Regions from separate parts of the Mesorhizobium sp. M0001 genome, predicted to be linked through region 2. Evidence: predicted binding sites of a transcription regulator. Region 2 holds the regulator's gene; each other region holds the start of a gene.
What was found. The regulator PhoB, encoded in region 2, activates phosphate uptake and scavenging genes when phosphate is short. The targets are predictions, from matches to a motif close to TGTCATNNANCTGTCAT.

Region 1: the regulator PhoB is predicted to act here: its motif matches at 4,029-4,045, upstream of phnC (phosphonate ABC transporter ATP-binding protein).
Region 3: the regulator PhoB is predicted to act here: its motif matches at 1,437-1,453, upstream of NKK50_RS15185 (bifunctional 2',3'-cyclic-nucleotide 2'-phosphodiesterase/3'-nucleotidase).

Annotation. Positions count from the first base shown of each region.
Region 1 is NZ_JAMYVS010000002.1:271,889-277,634, reverse strand. Features, by position in the region: gene NKK50_RS06310 (carbon-phosphorus lyase complex subunit) at 1-501, shown strand, start outside; gene NKK50_RS06305 (hypothetical protein) at 504-722, opposite strand; gene NKK50_RS06300 (alpha-D-ribose 1-methylphosphonate 5-phosphate C-P-lyase PhnJ) at 788-1,687, shown strand; gene phnK (phosphonate C-P lyase system protein PhnK) at 1,684-2,460, shown strand; gene phnL (phosphonate C-P lyase system protein PhnL) at 2,669-3,376, shown strand; gene NKK50_RS06285 (DapH/DapD/GlmU-related protein) at 3,373-3,990, shown strand; gene phnC (phosphonate ABC transporter ATP-binding protein) at 4,120-4,977, shown strand; gene phnD (phosphonate ABC transporter substrate-binding protein) at 5,126-5,746, shown strand, end outside.
Region 2 is NZ_JAMYVS010000014.1:89,777-95,522, reverse strand. Features, by position in the region: gene NKK50_RS27335 (ROK family protein) at 1-1,083, shown strand, start outside; gene phoB (phosphate regulon transcriptional regulator PhoB) at 1,114-1,803, opposite strand; gene phoU (phosphate signaling complex protein PhoU) at 1,820-2,524, opposite strand; gene pstB (phosphate ABC transporter ATP-binding protein PstB) at 2,566-3,390, opposite strand; gene pstA (phosphate ABC transporter permease PstA) at 3,408-4,724, opposite strand; gene pstC (phosphate ABC transporter permease subunit PstC) at 4,721-5,746, opposite strand, start outside.
Region 3 is NZ_JAMYVS010000004.1:477,080-482,825, reverse strand. Features, by position in the region: gene NKK50_RS15190 (NAD(P)/FAD-dependent oxidoreductase) at 149-1,414, shown strand; gene NKK50_RS15185 (bifunctional 2',3'-cyclic-nucleotide 2'-phosphodiesterase/3'-nucleotidase) at 1,555-3,534, shown strand; gene NKK50_RS15180 (class I SAM-dependent methyltransferase) at 3,595-4,845, opposite strand; gene NKK50_RS15175 (hypothetical protein) at 5,105-5,239, shown strand; gene NKK50_RS15170 (Dabb family protein) at 5,354-5,644, shown strand; gene NKK50_RS15165 (VOC family protein) at 5,700-5,746, shown strand, end outside.

The DNA of each region.
Region 1 (5,746 bases), on a different contig from region 2:
TTTCTGCTGGCGCTCGGCTATTCCACCCAGCGCGGCTATGCCCGCAACCACCCCTTTGTCGGCGAGGTGCGTATCGGCGAGGTCGAGCTGGAACTCGACGTGCCGGAACTGCCCTTCGCCGTGCTGCTCGGCAAGGTCCGCGTCACCGAATGCCAGATGGTCAACCAGTTCAAGGGCTCGGCCAAGGCGCCGCCGCAATTCACCCGCGGCTACGGACTGGTCTTCGGCCAAAGCGAGCGCAAGGCGATGGCCATGGCGCTGTGCGACCGCGCGCTGCGCGCAACGGAACTCGGCGAAGATGTCGTCGCCGCCGCGCAGGACGAGGAGTTCGTCATCTCGCACTCCGACAATGTTCAGGCGACCGGCTTCGTGGAGCATTTGAAGCTGCCGCACTATGTCGACTTCCAGGCCGAGCTCGATTTGGTGCGCCGCATGCGCGCCGAATACGAAGCTCGAGAGAACCCTGCAAAGGTGGAAGAGAAGCGGGAGGCTGCCGAATGAGCCTAATCGCCCCCGCCATTGCCGCCACCCCCGTTGCCGCCATCCCCGTTGCCGCCGTCATGGGAATGGCTGCTATGCCCGCCGACGTAGCTGCCGTTTCCGCCTGTGACATGCGCGCCATCTCTGGAAGCAGGCAGAAACAAGCGCCGAGGTACAAAACCGACCACGCAGACAAACGCCAGAAGCAGAATTGCAATCTGGATCCAACCGGTCTGAGTCATTCGACTTCGCCTTTATTTCCGTTTTCTGGGCGTCAATGCAATAGCAGGGAGTGGATTTGATCGCCATGACCGACATCGCCACCTACAACTTCGCCTATCTCGACGAGCAGACCAAAAGGATGATCCGCCGGGCGATCCTCAAGGGCATCGCCATCCCTGGCTATCAGGTTCCCTTCGCTTCGCGCGAAATGCCGATGCCCTATGGCTGGGGCACTGGCGGCGTGCAGGTCACCGCCTCGATTATCGGGCCGGACGATGTGCTGAAAGTCATCGACCAGGGCGCCGACGACACCACCAATGCCGTCTCGATCCGCGCCTTCTTCAAGAAGGTAGCCAACGTCGCGGTGACGACCGATACCGCCAGCGCCACCATCATCCAGACCCGCCACCGCGTCCCGGAACACCCGCTGAGCGCCGGCCAAGTTCTAGTCTACCAAGTGCCGATACCCGAGCCGTTGCGCTTCCTCGAGCCGCGCGAAACCGAAACGCGCAAAATGCATGCGCTCGAGGAATACGGCCTGATGCATGTGAAGCTCTACGAGGACATTGCCAAACACGGCCGCATCGCCACCACCTATGCCTATCCGGTCAAGGTCGAGGGCCGCTATGTCATGGACCCCTCGCCGACGCCGAAATTCGACAACCCCAAAATGCACCGTTCGCCGGCCCTGCAGCTGTTCGGAGCCGGGCGCGAAAAGCGCATCTATGCCGTGCCGCCCTTCACCGATGTCGTCAGCCTCGACTTCGAGGATCATCCCTTCGAGGTCCAGACCTTCGACCTGCCCTGTGCGCTGTGCGCGGCGGAAAATGTCTATCTCGACGAGGTCATCCTCGACGACCATGGCGACCACATGTTCGTCTGCTCCGACACCGACCATTGCGAGAAGCGGCGCGCCGAAGGACATCGCGGCCACCTTGCGGCTGAAAGCCATGTTACCGCAGGAAAGATGAGGCCAGCAGAATGACCGGCGACCCACTGCTGCGCGTCTCCGAACTGTCCAAATTCTACGGCTCGCGCGTCGGCTGCGAGAATGTCACCTTCGACCTGTGGCCGGGTGAGGTTCTGGCCGTCGTCGGCGAATCCGGCTCCGGCAAGACGACGCTGCTCAACTGCCTGTCGACGCGGCTGCTACCATCTTCTGGCACCGCCAGCTACCGCATGCGCGACGGCCAGTTCCGCGAACTCTACCGTATGAGCGAGGCCGAGTGCCGCTTCCTGATGCGCACCGACTGGGGCTTTGTTCATCAGAACCCCGCCGACGGCTTGCGCATGACGGTGTCTGCCGGCGCCAATGTCGGCGAGCGGCTAATGGCGGTCGGTGACCGCCATTACGGCAAGATCCGCGCCACTGCCGTCGACTGGCTGTCGCGCGTCGAGATCGACGAGGACCGCATCGACGACGAGCCGCGCGCCTTTTCCGGCGGCATGCGCCAGCGCCTGCAAATCGCCCGCAACCTCGTCACCGGACCGAGGCTGGTGTTCATGGACGAGCCGACCGGCGGCCTCGACGTCTCGGTGCAGGCGCGCCTGCTCGATTTGCTGCGCGGGTTGGTCACCGATCTCGGCCTGGCGGCCATCGTCGTCACCCACGATCTCGCCGTCGCCCGGCTTCTGTCGCAGCGTATGATGGTGATGAAAGACGGCCGTGTCGTCGAAAGCGGCCTGACGGATCGCGTGCTCGACGATCCCCGCGCGCCTTACACGCAATTGCTTGTTTCCTCGATTCTACAGGTGTGAAGATGGCGCCAAGGCACCCCCCTCTGGCCTGCCGGCCATCTCCCCCTCAAGGGGGGAGATCAGCAGCTTTTATGTCCCGCCCCTTCTACGATGCAGAAGAATGGCGAAGTCGAACGCGACAGCCAATCTCCCCCCTTGAGGGGGAGATGCCTGGCAAGGCAGAGGGGGGTGTTGGCCCGCGGACGAACAACGATTGGAGAACCTTCTGATGCCGACGCCCCTCGTTGTTTCCGGCGTCGCCAAAAGCTTCACCATGCATCTGCGCGACGGCATCAGATTGCCGGTTGTCGCCGGCGTCTCATTCTCGATCCGGGCCGGTGAATGCGCCGTGCTCGGCGGACCTTCCGGCGCCGGCAAAAGCTCGATGCTGAAAATGCTCTATGGCAATTATGCCGTCGATGAAGGCCAGATCATCGTTCAGCATGAGGGCGGCCTGATCGATCTCGCCATCGCCAGCCCGCGCACGGTGCTTTCCGTGCGCCGCCAGACGATCGGCTATGTCAGCCAGTTCCTGCGCACCGTGCCGCGCGTCTCCGCGCTCGACGTGGTCGCCGAGCCGCTGGTCGAACGCGGCGAGGACCGCGAGAGCGCGCGGAAAAAAGCACGCACCTTGCTGGGGCAGCTCAATTTGCCGGAAAAGCTCTGGGCGCTGCCGCCGGCGACTTTCTCGGGCGGTGAGCAGCAGCGCGTCAATATCGCGCGCGGCTTCATCACCGAGCATCCGGTCTTGCTGCTCGACGAGCCGACAGCTTCGCTCGATTCGAAAAACCGCGACGTTGTGGTTGCGTTGATCGCCGCCAAGAAGGCAGGCGGTGTCGCCTTGCTCGGCATCTTCCATGACCCGGATGTGCGTGACGCCGTCGCCGATCGCATCATCGACGTGACCTCTTTCGCCGCCGGAAAAATCGCTGCATGAGCAGGAAACTATCGGAAGCGCCGTTGGTCCACGCCACGGCGCAGGTCGAGAACTCGACATTGGGGCGCTGGACAGAGATCGCCGACCGCAGCCGCGTGTCCGAAAGCATCCTCGGCGACTATTCCTACATCATGCAGGACTGCGTCGTCTGGTGCGCGACCATCGGCAAGTTCTCCAACATAGCCGCCGCCGTGCGCATCAACGCCACAAACCACCCGACCTGGCGGCCGACGCTGCATCACTTCACCTATCGCGCCTCCGACTATTGGGACGACGCCGAGCACGAAACAGAATTCTTCGCCCAGCGCCGCGCCAAACGCGTCTCCATCGGCCACGACACCTGGCTCGGCCACGGCTCGACCATCCTGCCCGGCGTCACCGTCGGCGATGGTGCTGCCGTAGGCGCCGGCGCTGTGGTGTCGAAGGATGTCGCGCCCTACACCATCGTTGGCGGGGTGCCAGCCAAGCCGATCCGCGAGCGTTTCGATCGCCGCACGGCCGAACGCTACCAGGCGCTCGCCTGGTGGGACTGGGACCACGCCAGGCTGCGCGCCGCGCTCTACGATTTTCGCGTACTCGAGGCAGACGCGTTCCTCGAGAAATACGGCGCCTGATCGGGTGCGATCACCCCACTTGCCGCACGGCTGTGGAGCGTAACAAAACTGACATCGTGATGACATGGCAGGTTCATGTCGCTGCGCTAGGCGAGAACCAGACGATCAATTCAGGTCTGGAACTCTTCGATGTTATCGACCCCTGCCACGCTCGAAATCCGCGGCGTCTCGCGCCGATTTGGCAAGAACACCGCCGTCAGCGCCATCGACCTGTCGATCCCGCAGGGCCAGATGGTCGGCATCATCGGTCGTTCCGGCGCCGGCAAATCCACCCTCCTTCGCATGATCAACCGTCTCATCGACCCCAGCCAGGGATCGATTTTTTTTGACGGTGCCGAGGTCTCGCGGCTGCGTGGCTCGCCGCTGCGACGCTGGCAGCGCGACTGCGCCATGATCTTCCAGCAGTTCAACCTGGTGCCGCGCCTCGATGTGCTGACCAATGTGCTGCTCGGCCGTCTCAATCATCGCTCGACCTTTTCCAACCTGCTCGGCATGTTTACCCGCGCCGAATGCGCTGAGGCGATTGCAGCACTCGAGCGCCTCGACATCGCCCGCACCGCACTGCAGCCAGCCGGCACGCTGTCTGGCGGCCAGCAGCAGCGCGTCGCCATTGCCCGCGCCATGATGCAGCAGCCCAAGGTGCTGCTCGCCGATGAGCCGATCGCTTCGCTCGACCCGCTCAACGCCAAGGTGGTGATGGACTCGCTGCAGGACATCAACCTGCGCGAAGGCATCACCGTCGTCACCAATCTGCACACGCTGGACACCGCCCGCACCTATTGCAACCGCATCATCGGCATGGCTGCCGGCAAGATCGTCTTCGACGGTCCGCCGGAAGCGCTCAACCGCGAGGCCGTGCGCCTGGTCTATGGCGCCGACGGCAACGGCGTCGATATCTCCGAGGCCATCACCTCGACCAGCATCGCCTACAAGCAAAAGATCGCCGCATCCGCCAGCCCGCTCGAGCCCGCATTCCCCGGGTACTGATCCATGATCCCGAAAAGTGGATACCGGTTTTCGGAAAAGATCATGGACCAAAACTGAGCCGCACTGGATCGACCGCCCGCGTCAAGGGCACTTGCAAAAATCAAGAACGCTGCCGGCGCGGGGCCGGAACTTACAGGAGAGACATCAAATGTTCAGGAAGATGGTATTCGGCGCCGTTTCGGCTCTCGCCATGGCAACCAGCGCCGCGCATGCGGCCGACCTCAAGGAATTCCGCGTCGGCATCCTCGGCGGAGAGAACGAAACCGACCGCCTGCGCAACTATCAGTGCCTGGCCGATCACCTGAAGACCGAATTCGGCTTCGAAAAGGTCTCGCTGTTCCCCGCCGCCGACTATGACGGCGTCATCCAGGGCCTGCTCGGCGGCACGCTCGACTTCGCCGAACTCGGCGCTTCCGGCTACGCCAGCGTCTACATCAAGGACCCGAAGGCGGTCACCCCGGTCCTCACCACCCAGCAGACCGACGGCGCCACCGGCTATTATTCCATCGGCCTGGCGCTGAAGTCTTCGGGCATTACCGACATCAAGTCGGCCAAGGGCAAGAAGCTCGGCTACGCCGATCCGGACTCGACCTCGGGCTACCTGATCCCGCTGACCCAGATCCCGAAGGACACCGGCGCCTCGAACGACGCCTACTTCGCCTCGACCCAGTTCAATGGCGGCCATGAAAACAACATCCTCGCCGTTCGCGACGGCAAGGTCGACGTTGCGGTTGACGATTCCTCCGGCATCGGCGACTTCAAGAACGGC
Region 2 (5,746 bases):
ATTCAAGAAGGCATCCTGATTGAAGGCAAGCCTGGCGAGACCGGCTCGCTGAAACGCGGCCGGCCGCAGGTCGGCCTTGGCCTCAACCCGGAAGCGGCGGCGGTCATGACCGTGGTGCTGTCGCTGAACTTCCTCTCCGTCACCGTCATCGACTATGCCGGCCAGGTGGTCGCGGAAGAACAGCGCCGGCTCGACACGCTGACCATGCCGCGCGACGAGCTGATCGGCGAATGCGTAGCAATCGTCGGGCGGCGTCTCGCGGACCCGGACCTCGATGTCCAGAGCATCGCCCGCATTGCCATGGGCATCCAGGGCATCACCGATTCGCAGGCGCGGGCCATGCTGTGGTCGCCAATCACGCCACTGACCGACATTGCCTTCGCCGACATGTTGGAAGCGGAATTCGGCATTCCTGCCACCATGGAGAACGACTGCAATATGATGGCGGTGGCCCTGCAATGGCGCCAGCCCGAGCGCTACCGCGACAATTTCATCGCGATCCTCTTGTCGCACGGCATCGGCATGGGGCTGGTGCTGAAAGGCGAACTGTTCACCGGCACCCATTCCTCGGGCGGCGAGTTCGGCCACATGATCCACCGTCCGGGCGGCGCGCTCTGCCGCTGCGGGCGGCGCGGCTGCGTCGAGGCCTATGCCGGAAACTACGCCATCTGGCGCAGCGCCAAAATGATGAGCGAAGATGCCGAGCCGGTCGATATCGGCGACGCTGATATGCGCGCACTCGCCGCGCGCGCCCGCGAAACCGATGGCCCGGAGCGCGAAGCCTATCGCAAGGCCGGTGAGGCGCTCGGCTTCGGCCTCGGCAGCCTGTTTGCACTGATCGATCCGGCACCCGTCGCCATGGTCGGCGTCAGCGCCGCCGCCTTCGACCTGATCGAACCGGCATTGCGCGAAGCGATCGCCCAGACCGCCGGCGGCCAGCACTCGAAATCGATCTCCTTCGACACCGAGCCCAACGAGCTGCCGCTGATCCGCGAAGGCTGTGCCATGCGCGCGCTCGGCTTCGTCGATCAGGAGATTTTCGCGCCGGGCATTCAGGCCAAATCCGGCAAGCATGTCGCCTGAATGGCCGGCAACGGCGCGACGCGCAGCATCCTAGTCTTCCCTGATCGCGTAGCCGGCGCCGCGAATGGTACGGATGACATCCGGCATGCGGCCGTTGTTGACCGCTTTGCGTAAGCGCCCGACATGGACGTCGACGGTTCGCTCGTCGATATAGATCGTCTCGCCCCAGACATTGTCGAGCAGCTGGCTGCGCGAGAACACGCGGCCGGGATGGCGCATCATGAATTCGAGCAGCCGGAACTCGGTCGGTCCGAGCCTGATCTCGCTCTTCTTGCGGTAGACACGGTGCGACTCGCGGTCGAGCACGATGTCGCCGACCTTGAGCACGCTGGACAGCACTTCCGGCTTGGCCCGGCGCAGCAGCGCCTTCACGCGCGCCATGAACTCCGGCGTCGAGAATGGCTTGACCAGATAGTCGTCGGCACCGGTGGACAGGCCGCGCACGCGATCGCTTTCCTCACCGCGCGCGGTCAGCATGATGATCGGCAGCCGCTCGGTTTCGGGCCGCACTCTAAGCCGCCGGCAGAGCTCGATGCCGGAAACAGCGGGCACCATCCAGTCGAGCACCAGGAGATCGGGCACGTTTTCCTGCAGGCGGATCTCGGCCTCGTCGCCGCGTGTCACCACCTCGACCTGATAGCCTTCGGATTCGAGGTTGTAGCGGAGGAGCACGCCCAGCGGCTCCTCGTCCTCCACGACCATGATGCGTGGCGCGATCATAGGCAGTTCACCCTCATCAGGCCGGCGTGGCCATCGCCGTCTCGTCCTGCTTCGGACGATTGGCGGGCAATTGCTGGCCGGTCAGCACATAATACGCATTTTCGGCGATGTTGGTGACATGATCGCCGATGCGCTCAAGATTCTTGGCGCAGAACAAGAGATGCGTGCAGGCGGTGATGTTGCGAGGGTCTTCCATCATGTAGGTCAAGAGCTCACGAAACACGGACGTGTATTTGACGTCGATGCGCTCGTCGTCATTCCTGAGTTTTGCAAGCGCTGCCGCATCGGTGGCGGCATATTCCTCGACGACGCCTTGCACCTGGATCAGCACCAGTTGCGCCATGGCATCGATGGAGTGCGAGAGGTCGCGCGGCGTGACGCTCAAGCCCACGGTGCCGACGCGTTTGGCGATGTTCTTGGCGAGGTCGCCGATGCGCTCGAGGTCGCCCGCCATGCGGATCGAGCCGACCACGGCGCGCAGATCGTTGGCCATCGGCTGGCGCTTGGCGATCAGCGTGATGGCGCGGTCGTCCAGTTCGCGCTGGCGCGCATCCATGATGGCGTCGTCGGAAACGACACGCTGTGCCAGCGCATTGTCCGAATTGAGCAGCGCCCTGGTCGAGCCGCTGACCATCGAGCCGGCCAGATCGCCCATGTCGCGGATCAGCTTGCTGATCTGCCCGAGCTCTTCATCGAAGGAGGCGACGGTATGTTCACCCATGATCTTGGTCCTCGTGCCTAAAAATTCACCCGCCGGACGGCTCAGCCGAAGCGGCCGGTAATGTAGTCCTGGGTGCGCTTGTCGTCGGGGTTGGTGAACATCTTGTCGGTGACGCCCTCCTCGACGAGATAGCCGAGATGGAACATCGCCGTGCGCTGCGAGACGCGCGCCGCCTGCTGCATCGAGTGGGTGACGATGACGATCGTGTAGTTCTGGCGCAGTTCGTCGATCAGCTCCTCGACACGGGCGGTGGCGATCGGATCGAGCGCCGAGCAGGGCTCGTCCATCAGGATCACCTCCGGCGACACGGCGATGGCGCGCGCGATGCACAGGCGCTGCTGCTGGCCGCCGGACAGGCCGGTGCCGGGCTCCTGCAGGCGGTCCTTGACCTCGTTCCAGATCGCAGCCTTCTTCAGGCTCTGCTCGACGATCTGGTCCATGTCGGACTTGCGCTTGGCCAGCCCATGGATGCGCGGGCCGTAGGCGACGTTCTCGTAGATCGACTTCGGGAACGGGTTGGGTTTCTGGAACACCATGCCGACGCGGGCGCGCAGTTCGACGACATCGATGTTCTTGTCGTAGATGTCGTCTTCATCGAGCGTGATCTTGCCGGTCACCCGCGCCGAATCGATGGTGTCGTTCATGCGGTTGAGGCAGCGCAGGAAGGTCGACTTGCCGCAGCCGGACGGGCCGATCAGCGCCGTCACCTGGTTCTGGCGGACGTCGAGATTGACGTCGAACAACGCCTGCTTCTCGCCGTAGAAGACGCCGACCTTGTCGCCGCGCATCTTGATGACTTCGTTCGACTTGGCGTTCATTTTGTCGCCCACTGCATTCTCAAGGGACTGTTCGGTCATGATGTTCATACCAAATTGCCTTTTTTCTACCAGCGCCGCTCGAAGCGGCGCCGGAGCACGATCGCGGTGATGTTCATGGCCATGAGGAAGACGAGCAGGATGATGATGGCGCCGGACATGCGCTCGACAAAAGCGCGCTCAGCCTCGTTTGCCCACATATAGATCTGAACCGGCAGCGCGGTCGCCGGATCGAAAGGCGTCGTCGGATAATCGGCGACGAAAGCGACCATGCCGATCAAGAGCAGCGGTGCTGTCTCGCCGAGCGCACGCGCCAGGCCGATGATGGTGCCGGTAAGGATGCCTGGGGCGGCAAGCGGCAGGATGTGATGGAACACCATCTGCATCTTGGAGGCGCCGAGACCTAGGGCCGCCGAGCGGATAGACGGCGGCACCGCGGCGAGGGCGGCGCGCGTGGCGATGATTATGGTCGGCAATGTCATCAAGGTCAGCACCAGGCCGCCGACGAAGGAAGCCGAGCGCGGCATGCCGAGGAAGTTGATGAACACGGCAAGGCCAAGCAGACCGAAGACGATCGACGGCACCGCCGCGAGATTGTTGATGTTGACTTCGATCAGGTCGGTGAAGCGGTTCTTCTTGGCGAATTCCTCGAGATAGATCGAGGCGGCGACGCCGATCGGCAGCGCCAGCAACAGCACGATCACCATCATGTAGAACGAGCCGATGATCGCCACGCCCATGCCCGACGTTTCGGGCCGGCTGGAGGCGCCATAGGTGAACAGGCCGGTGTTGAAATGCTCGGCCATCACGCCGTCGGCTTTAAGCTTGTTCATCCAGTCGATCTGCTGGTTGGACACCTTGCGGCGCGCTTCATCGACGCCGAGGTCGATCTGGCCCTTGAAGGCCGAGTCGAGGTTCGCGGCAGCCAGGATGTCGACGTCACGCGTCCTGCCGATCACCGACGGATCGGCGGAGACGATGTCGCGCAGCTGGACGCGGGCGCCTTCCGACAGGAAGCCCTTGAGCTTCAGCATCATCGGCTTGTTGGCCGGATCGATGCCGAGCTTGGCCACCAGCGCGTTTTCGGCGAGCTTGGGATAGTTCGCCTTGATCAGCACGGTAGGGTCGGTCGCGCGCTTGCCGGAGGGATCGATCACCTTCTCGTCGAAGGTGACCGGCAGCGTCACCGTCGTCTGCCAGAAGGCGGTGTAGCCTTTCGAGACGATGGTGATCAGCATGATGGCCAGGAACGCCAGGCCCACCGAGATCGCAATCACGCCATAGATGCGGAACCGGCGTTCGGCGGCATAGCGCGCCTTCAGCCCGATGTCGCGGCGCGGTCGCGCGACGGCGCCCGCCATCGTGTCCAGGGGGATGTCGGTCATTCGTACTGCTCCCGGTACTTGCGCACGATGTAGAGGGCGACGATGTTCATCACCAGCGTCAGCGCGAACAGCGTCAGGCCGAGCGCGAAGGCGACCAGCGTCTGCGGCGAGTTGAACTCGAGGTCGCCGGTCAGCTGGTTGACGATCTTGACGGTGATGGTCGTCATCGCCTCGAACGGATTGGCCGTCAGATTGGCGGCGACGCCCGCCGCCAGCACGACGATCATCGTCTCGCCGATGGCGCGCGACGCCGTCAACAGGATGGCGCCGACGATGCCGGGCAGTGCCGCCGGCAGGATCACCCGCTTGATCGTCTCGGAGCGGGTGGCGCCGAGGCCGAGCGAGCCGTCACGCATTGCGCGCGGCACCGCGGTGATGATGTCGTCGGACAAAGAGGACACGACCGGGATCAGCATGACGCCCATCACCAGACCGGCGGTGAAGATGCTCTGGCCCTGGATGAAGGGCGAGCCGCCGGTGAGTGCCGCCGACAGGTCGCGCAAGAACGGTCCGAGCGTGACAACGGCGAAGATGCCGTAGACGATGGTCGGAATGCCGGCCAGCAGTTCCAACGCCGGCTTGACCACCGAGCGCACACCGCGCGAGGCATATTCGGACATGTAGACCGCCGACATCAGCCCGACCGGCACTGCGACCAGAAGCGCGACGGCGGCGATGTAGAGCGTGCCGGCGAGTAGCGGGATCAGGCCGAACTGACCCTGGCTGCCGCCGGAACCGGCGGCGGCGAAACGCGGATCCCACACCGTGCCGAAGAAGAAGCTCATCGGCGATACGCTCTCGAAGAAGGTGATCGTCTGGAACAGCATCGACAGCACGATGCCGACCGTGGTCAGGATGGCGATGGTCGAGGCCGCAAGCAGCCCCCACAGCATCAGCTTCTCGACATTGTTGCGCGCCCTGGCGCGCGGCGCGATCTGCCTCAGCGCATAGAAGGCGCCGGCGACCGACAGCGCGAAGGTCAGCACGGCGCCGAACAGGCCGAGCCGGTCCTGGACCTGGTT
Region 3 (5,746 bases), on a different contig from region 2:
GCTATACCCGTCCATGCTTGCCGACATAGGCATTCGCGACATCCGGCGACGAGTCCTGGGCAGCCTTAAGCGGCAATCTAGCTCGCCGCGACATTGTTGCGGTGCACAAAAATCGCTAGATAGAGGGAGACAAACAGGGGTGAATGCGATGAGTGAAACCAGCCATCATGTCGTTGTCGTCGGCGCAGGGTTCGGCGGTCTCGAACTCACGCGGGCGCTGGCCGGCGCACCCGTGCGCATCACCATGATCGACAAGCGCAACCATCACCTTTTCCAGCCGCTGCTCTACCAGGTGGCGACCACCTCGCTGGCGACCTCGGAAGTTGCCTGGCCGATCCGTCATCTGCTGCGCAAGCGCGAGGACGTGACGACGCTGCTCGGCAACGTCACCGGCGTCGACCGTCCAGGCAAACGCGTGCTGCTTGAGGACGGCAGTTCTGTTCCCTACGACACGCTGGTGCTCGCCACCGGCGCGCGTCATGCTTATTTCGGCCACGACGAATGGGAGCCTTTCGCGCCCGGGCTGAAGACGCTTGAAGACGCAACCACCATTCGGCGGCGCATCCTGCTCGCCTTCGAGCAGGCCGAGCGCGAGACCGATCCGGCCAAGCGCCAGGCACTGCTGACACTGGTCATCGTCGGCGGCGGCCCGACCGGCGTGGAGCTTGCCGGCACCATTGTCGAACTCGCGCATGAAACGCTGCGCGGCGAATTCCGCAACATCGACACGCGTGAGGCGCGTGTGGTGCTGGTCGAGGCCGGAGACAGGATCCTAGCCAATTTCGCGCCAAAGCTGTCCGACTATGCGCGCAAGGCGCTGGAGCGGCGGGGCGTCACGGTCGAGCTTGGCCGCGCCGTCACGCGCCTCGATGCCGAAGGCGTCGTCTTTGGCGATACGCATCTGCCGGCGCGAACCATCCTGTGGGCCGCCGGCGTGGCGGCTTCACCCGCGGGAGAGTGGCTGGGCGCGCCGGTGGACCGGGCGGGCAGGGTAATGGTCGAGCCCGATCTGACCGTGCCGAACAGTCCTGAAATCTTCGTCATCGGCGACACCGCGCATGTCTTGCGGCCGGACGGCAAGCCGGTGCCAGGCGTGGCGCCCTCGGCCAAGCAGGAGGGCAAGCATGTTGCCGCGACGATCAGGGCGCGGCTGGCCGGCGATAGCGCGCCGCGCCCTTTCCGCTACAAACATGCCGGTGACCTGGCGACGATCGGAAAGTGGGCAGCCGCGATCGATTTCGGCCGGATCAAGCTCACGGGATGGCTTGCCTGGTGGCTGTGGGGCGTGGCGCATATCTACTTCCTGATCGGTTTTCGCAACCGGCTCTCGGTGTCGCTTAGCTGGCTATGGATCTATTTCACCGGCCAGCGCAGCGCGCGGCTGATCACCCAGGGCGATGATAACAAGGGCTGAGTTCTCAACCGCGGCCAAGGATATTCATCCAGCCGTCACCTTTTGCTGATCGACTGACTTCCCGATGGACATGGCCGGTTTTCGGCGCGAAGCTTCCGCCCGGGGCTGGGATCTTGTCACGTCGCTGGGAAGGAAAACCAATGCCGCATCTCAACTACCCCGTCTCCCGCCGTAGTTTGCTTGCCGGTGCGGCCGCCAGCGGGGCGCTGATCATGCTGCATCCGTTTTCCGCCCGCGCGCAGGCCAATCAGGCGCATCTGAGGATCATGGAGACCACCGACATCCATGTGAATGTGCTGCCTTACGACTACTACGCAGACAAAGCCAACGACACGATGGGCCTGTCGCGGACGGCCTCACTGATCGCGGCGGTGCGCAAGGAAGCCACCAATGCGATGCTGATCGACAATGGCGATCTTTTGCAGGGCAATCCGATGGGCGATTACATCGCCTATGAGAAGGGCCTCAAGGAAGGCGATCTGCATCCGATCATGAAGGGCATGAACCTGCTGGGCTATGAATGCTCGACGCTCGGCAATCACGAGTTCAATTACGGCCTGTCGTTCCTCGACAAGGTGCTGGCCGGGGCCAATTTCCCGTTCGTCTGCGCCAATCTGATCCGCGGCACCGAGCTTGCCGCCAACCCGCGCGACGACAAGCTCTGCCTCAAGCCCTATGTCATCCTCGACAAGAAGATCAAGGACGGGTCGGGCGTCGAGCAGCCGATCAAGATCGGCATCATCGGCTTCGTGCCGCCGCAGATCATGGTCTGGGACCTGAAGAACCTGGAAGGCAATGTCAGGACGCGCGACATCGTCGAGGCGGCCAGGGCATGGGTGCCGCAGATCAAGGAGGAGGGCGCCGACATCGTCATCGCGCTCTCGCATTCCGGCATCGATATCAAGCAGGGCGACGGCATGGAGAACGCCTCCTTCTTCGTCGCCGGCGTCGAAGGCATCGATGCGGTGTTCACCGGCCATCAGCATTTGGTCTTCCCCGGCAAGAAGGATTTTCAGGCGCTCGATGGCGTCGACACCGAGAAAGGCACGCTGCAGGGCAAGCCCGCCGTGATGGGCGGTTTCTGGGGCTCGCATATGGGACTGATCGATCTGCTTCTGGAACGGGACGGATCGAAATGGCGCGTAGCCTCGGCCACATCTGAGGCAAGGCCGATCTACGAGCGCGTCGACAAGGCAAACAAGCCGACGGTGGCGGACGACCAGCGCGTCGTCGATGCGCTGAAGGCGGACCATGAGGCGACACTTGCCTATGTCCGCCGACCGGTCGGCAAGACCTCGGCGCCGCTCTATTCCTATTTCGCGCTGGTCGCCGACGATCCGTCGGTGCAGATCGTCAACCAGGCGCAGAGCTGGTACCTCAAGGACATATTAAAAAGCACGCAGTGGAAGGACGTGCCGCTGCTGTCGGCGGCGGCGCCCTTCAAGGCCGGCGGGCGCAACGGCGCCGACTACTATACCGACGTGCCGGTGGGCGACATCGCCATCAAGAACGTCGCCGACCTCTATCTCTATCCGAACACGGTTCGTGCCGTCGAAATCACCGGCGCGCAAGTGAAGGAATGGCTGGAAATGTCGGCCGGCATTTTCAGGAAGATCGAGCCGGGCAAAGCCGACCAGGCGCTCATCGACACCGAATTCCCGTCCTACAATTTCGATGTGATCGATGGCGTCAGCTACGGAATAGACCTGTCGCAGCTGCCGAAATACGATGCCAAGGGTGGCGTCGCCAATGCCGGCTCGAACCGCATCGTCGGCCTCAGCTTCGACGGCAAGCCGATTGATCCGGCAGCGAAATTCGTCGTCGCCACCAACAATTACCGCGCCGGCGGTGGCGGCAATTTCCCCGACATCAATGCCTCGAAGATCATCTACGAGGCGCCGGACACCAACCGCGACGTGATCGTGCGCTACGTCGTCAGCGAAGGCACGATCAACCCCTCGGCCGACGACAATTGGTCGTTCACGCCGCTGCCCGGCACCAGCGTCGTGTTCGAGACCGGCCCCAAAGCGAAGGATTTCATATCTGGGGTGAAATCGCTCAAGATCGAGCCGGCCGGCGAGGGCGAATCCGGGTTTGCGAAGTATCGCATCCTGCTTTGAGGCAACGTGCAGCTAACAGGGAAAACGAGCGGGCATACGCCCGCTCAATCACGCTTCGGATCAGGCTTTGTAGACCACCTGGCGCACGTCGATGTAGCTGGCTCTAAAGCCGGCTTCGCAATAGTGGAGATAAAATTCCCAAAGCTTCTTGAAGCGGTCGTCGAAGCCGAGCGGGACGATCTTTTCCCACGACGCCCAGAAGCGGTTGCGCCATTCGGCAAGCGTGCGGGCATAGTCGTCCGGAAAGACGCGCTCGCGCAGATGGGAAAGGCCATGGTCGCTGCCCAGCGTCTTCAGGATCGACGGCGTCGGCAGCATGCCGCCTGGGAAGACATAGCGCTGGATGAAATCCGGCCGCGCCCGATAGGTGTCGTAAGCGGCCTCGTTGATGGTGATGATCTGCAGGCCGGCGGTGCCGCCGGGCCTCAGGCATGCCTTCATCTTGCCGAAAAATACCGGCCAATATTTTTCGCCGACCGCCTCGAACATCTCGATCGAGGCGATGCGGTCGTAAGTGCCCGTTTCGTCTCGGTAATCCTGCAGCTTGATGTCGACCTTGTCAGACAGTCCCGCCTTCTGGATGCGCGCCTTGGCGAAATCGTGCTGTTCGCGGCTGATGGTCAGGCCGGTGACGCGGCAGCCGATCTCGCGCGCGGCAAATTCGGCAAAACCGCCCCAGCCGCAGCCGATCTCGAGCACATGGTCCTTCTTGCCGATACCCGTATCCTTGGCCAGCGCGCGGTATTTGGCGGCCTGAGCGCTTTCCAGGTCGTTGGCGCCGGTCGCATAGAGCGCCGACGAATAGGTCATGCTGGGATCGAGCCATTGCTTGTAGAAGGCGTTGCCGAGATCGTAATGCGCCGAGATGTTGCGCTTCGAGCCTGTGCGGGTGTTTTCGTTGAACCAGTGGCGGATGCGCTGGACCGTGTTGATGAGCCAGCTGGCGCCGCCGGCAATGCGTTCGCCAACGGCCGAGTTGACGACGAACAGTTCCAGGAAGCTGGTTACATCAGGGCTTTCCCAGTCGCCGTCCATGTAGGATTCGGCAACGCCGATGGTGCCGCCGGAAAAGGCACGGCCGGGCAGGCGCCAGTTCTTCAACACCAGTTCGGCATCCGGGCCGGGTCCGTTGCCGCCGACAAGAACCGCCCGGCCATCCGGCATCCTCACCTTCAGCGAACCGCGCGGCAATTTCATCGCCGCCGACAGCACCATGCGCGCCTTGGCCGGCAGGCCCTTGACCATCTCGGCGAAATTGAGTTCGTCCAGCCTGATGGCGTCGCCGATGCCTTTGTATTCCCTGACAGCCATCTCACACCCCCCTGGACTTCCGCGGGGGCGGCGCAAGATCTGCCGGCCTCCACATCCTCCACTTTCATTCGCCAGGCGCGAACGCCGTAGCCTGCGTGAATTTTCCCCACAATCTTCCATGGCATTGGCCGAAACTTCAAGAGGCAAGCTTCGTGCGGCGCTGGCCTAGCTTGCCGGCCTGAGGCCAGAATCCGCGGGAGAGCGCGGCCCTCGGCGAAATCGCTATGGTTACGAACAGCCACATACGTTAGTTTCAGCCATGCGTTATGTCATCGTCATCGTCGCCATCGCCTTTTTCCTGATCTGGGACGGCCTCTACAATCAGGGCCGCTATCTCGACACGACGGTCAGGGAGATGTCGCGCGTCGTGCGCTACGTCACCGGCAAAGCCTAGCTTTTTGCGCCTCTGCAAAGTCGCCTGCCGGCATTGCCGGGCGCGACATCGTGGCGGTTGACGCGCCGGTCCCGCTCACACAAAACATGCCGCAAATCGAACGTGGAGGCAGGCGTGATCCGGCATATCGTTTTCTTCAGCGCGCGGCGCAAGGACGATGTCGAGGCCGTGCGTACGGGCTTGCTCACACTGGGCAAGATCCCGCATTCAAGCCTCTTCGAGGTGACGCTCAACACCAAGGTCGATCCGCTGTCGGATGCGATCGACGTGGTCGTCTATGCCGAGTTTGAGGATGATGCCGCGCTTGCCGCATACAAGGCGCACCCGCTCTATGCCGAGACGACCAGCCGGGTCAAACCCTTGCGCGAATTGCGCTATTCGGCCGATATCGTGGCGACGGCCTGATCGGGCCGGCAAGAGGCCTTGAACCAATTTCGGGAATGATGCACACCGCGCCGGCATGACCAGCACGACCCATCCGCTTGACCATCTGGTGCTGCCGACGGC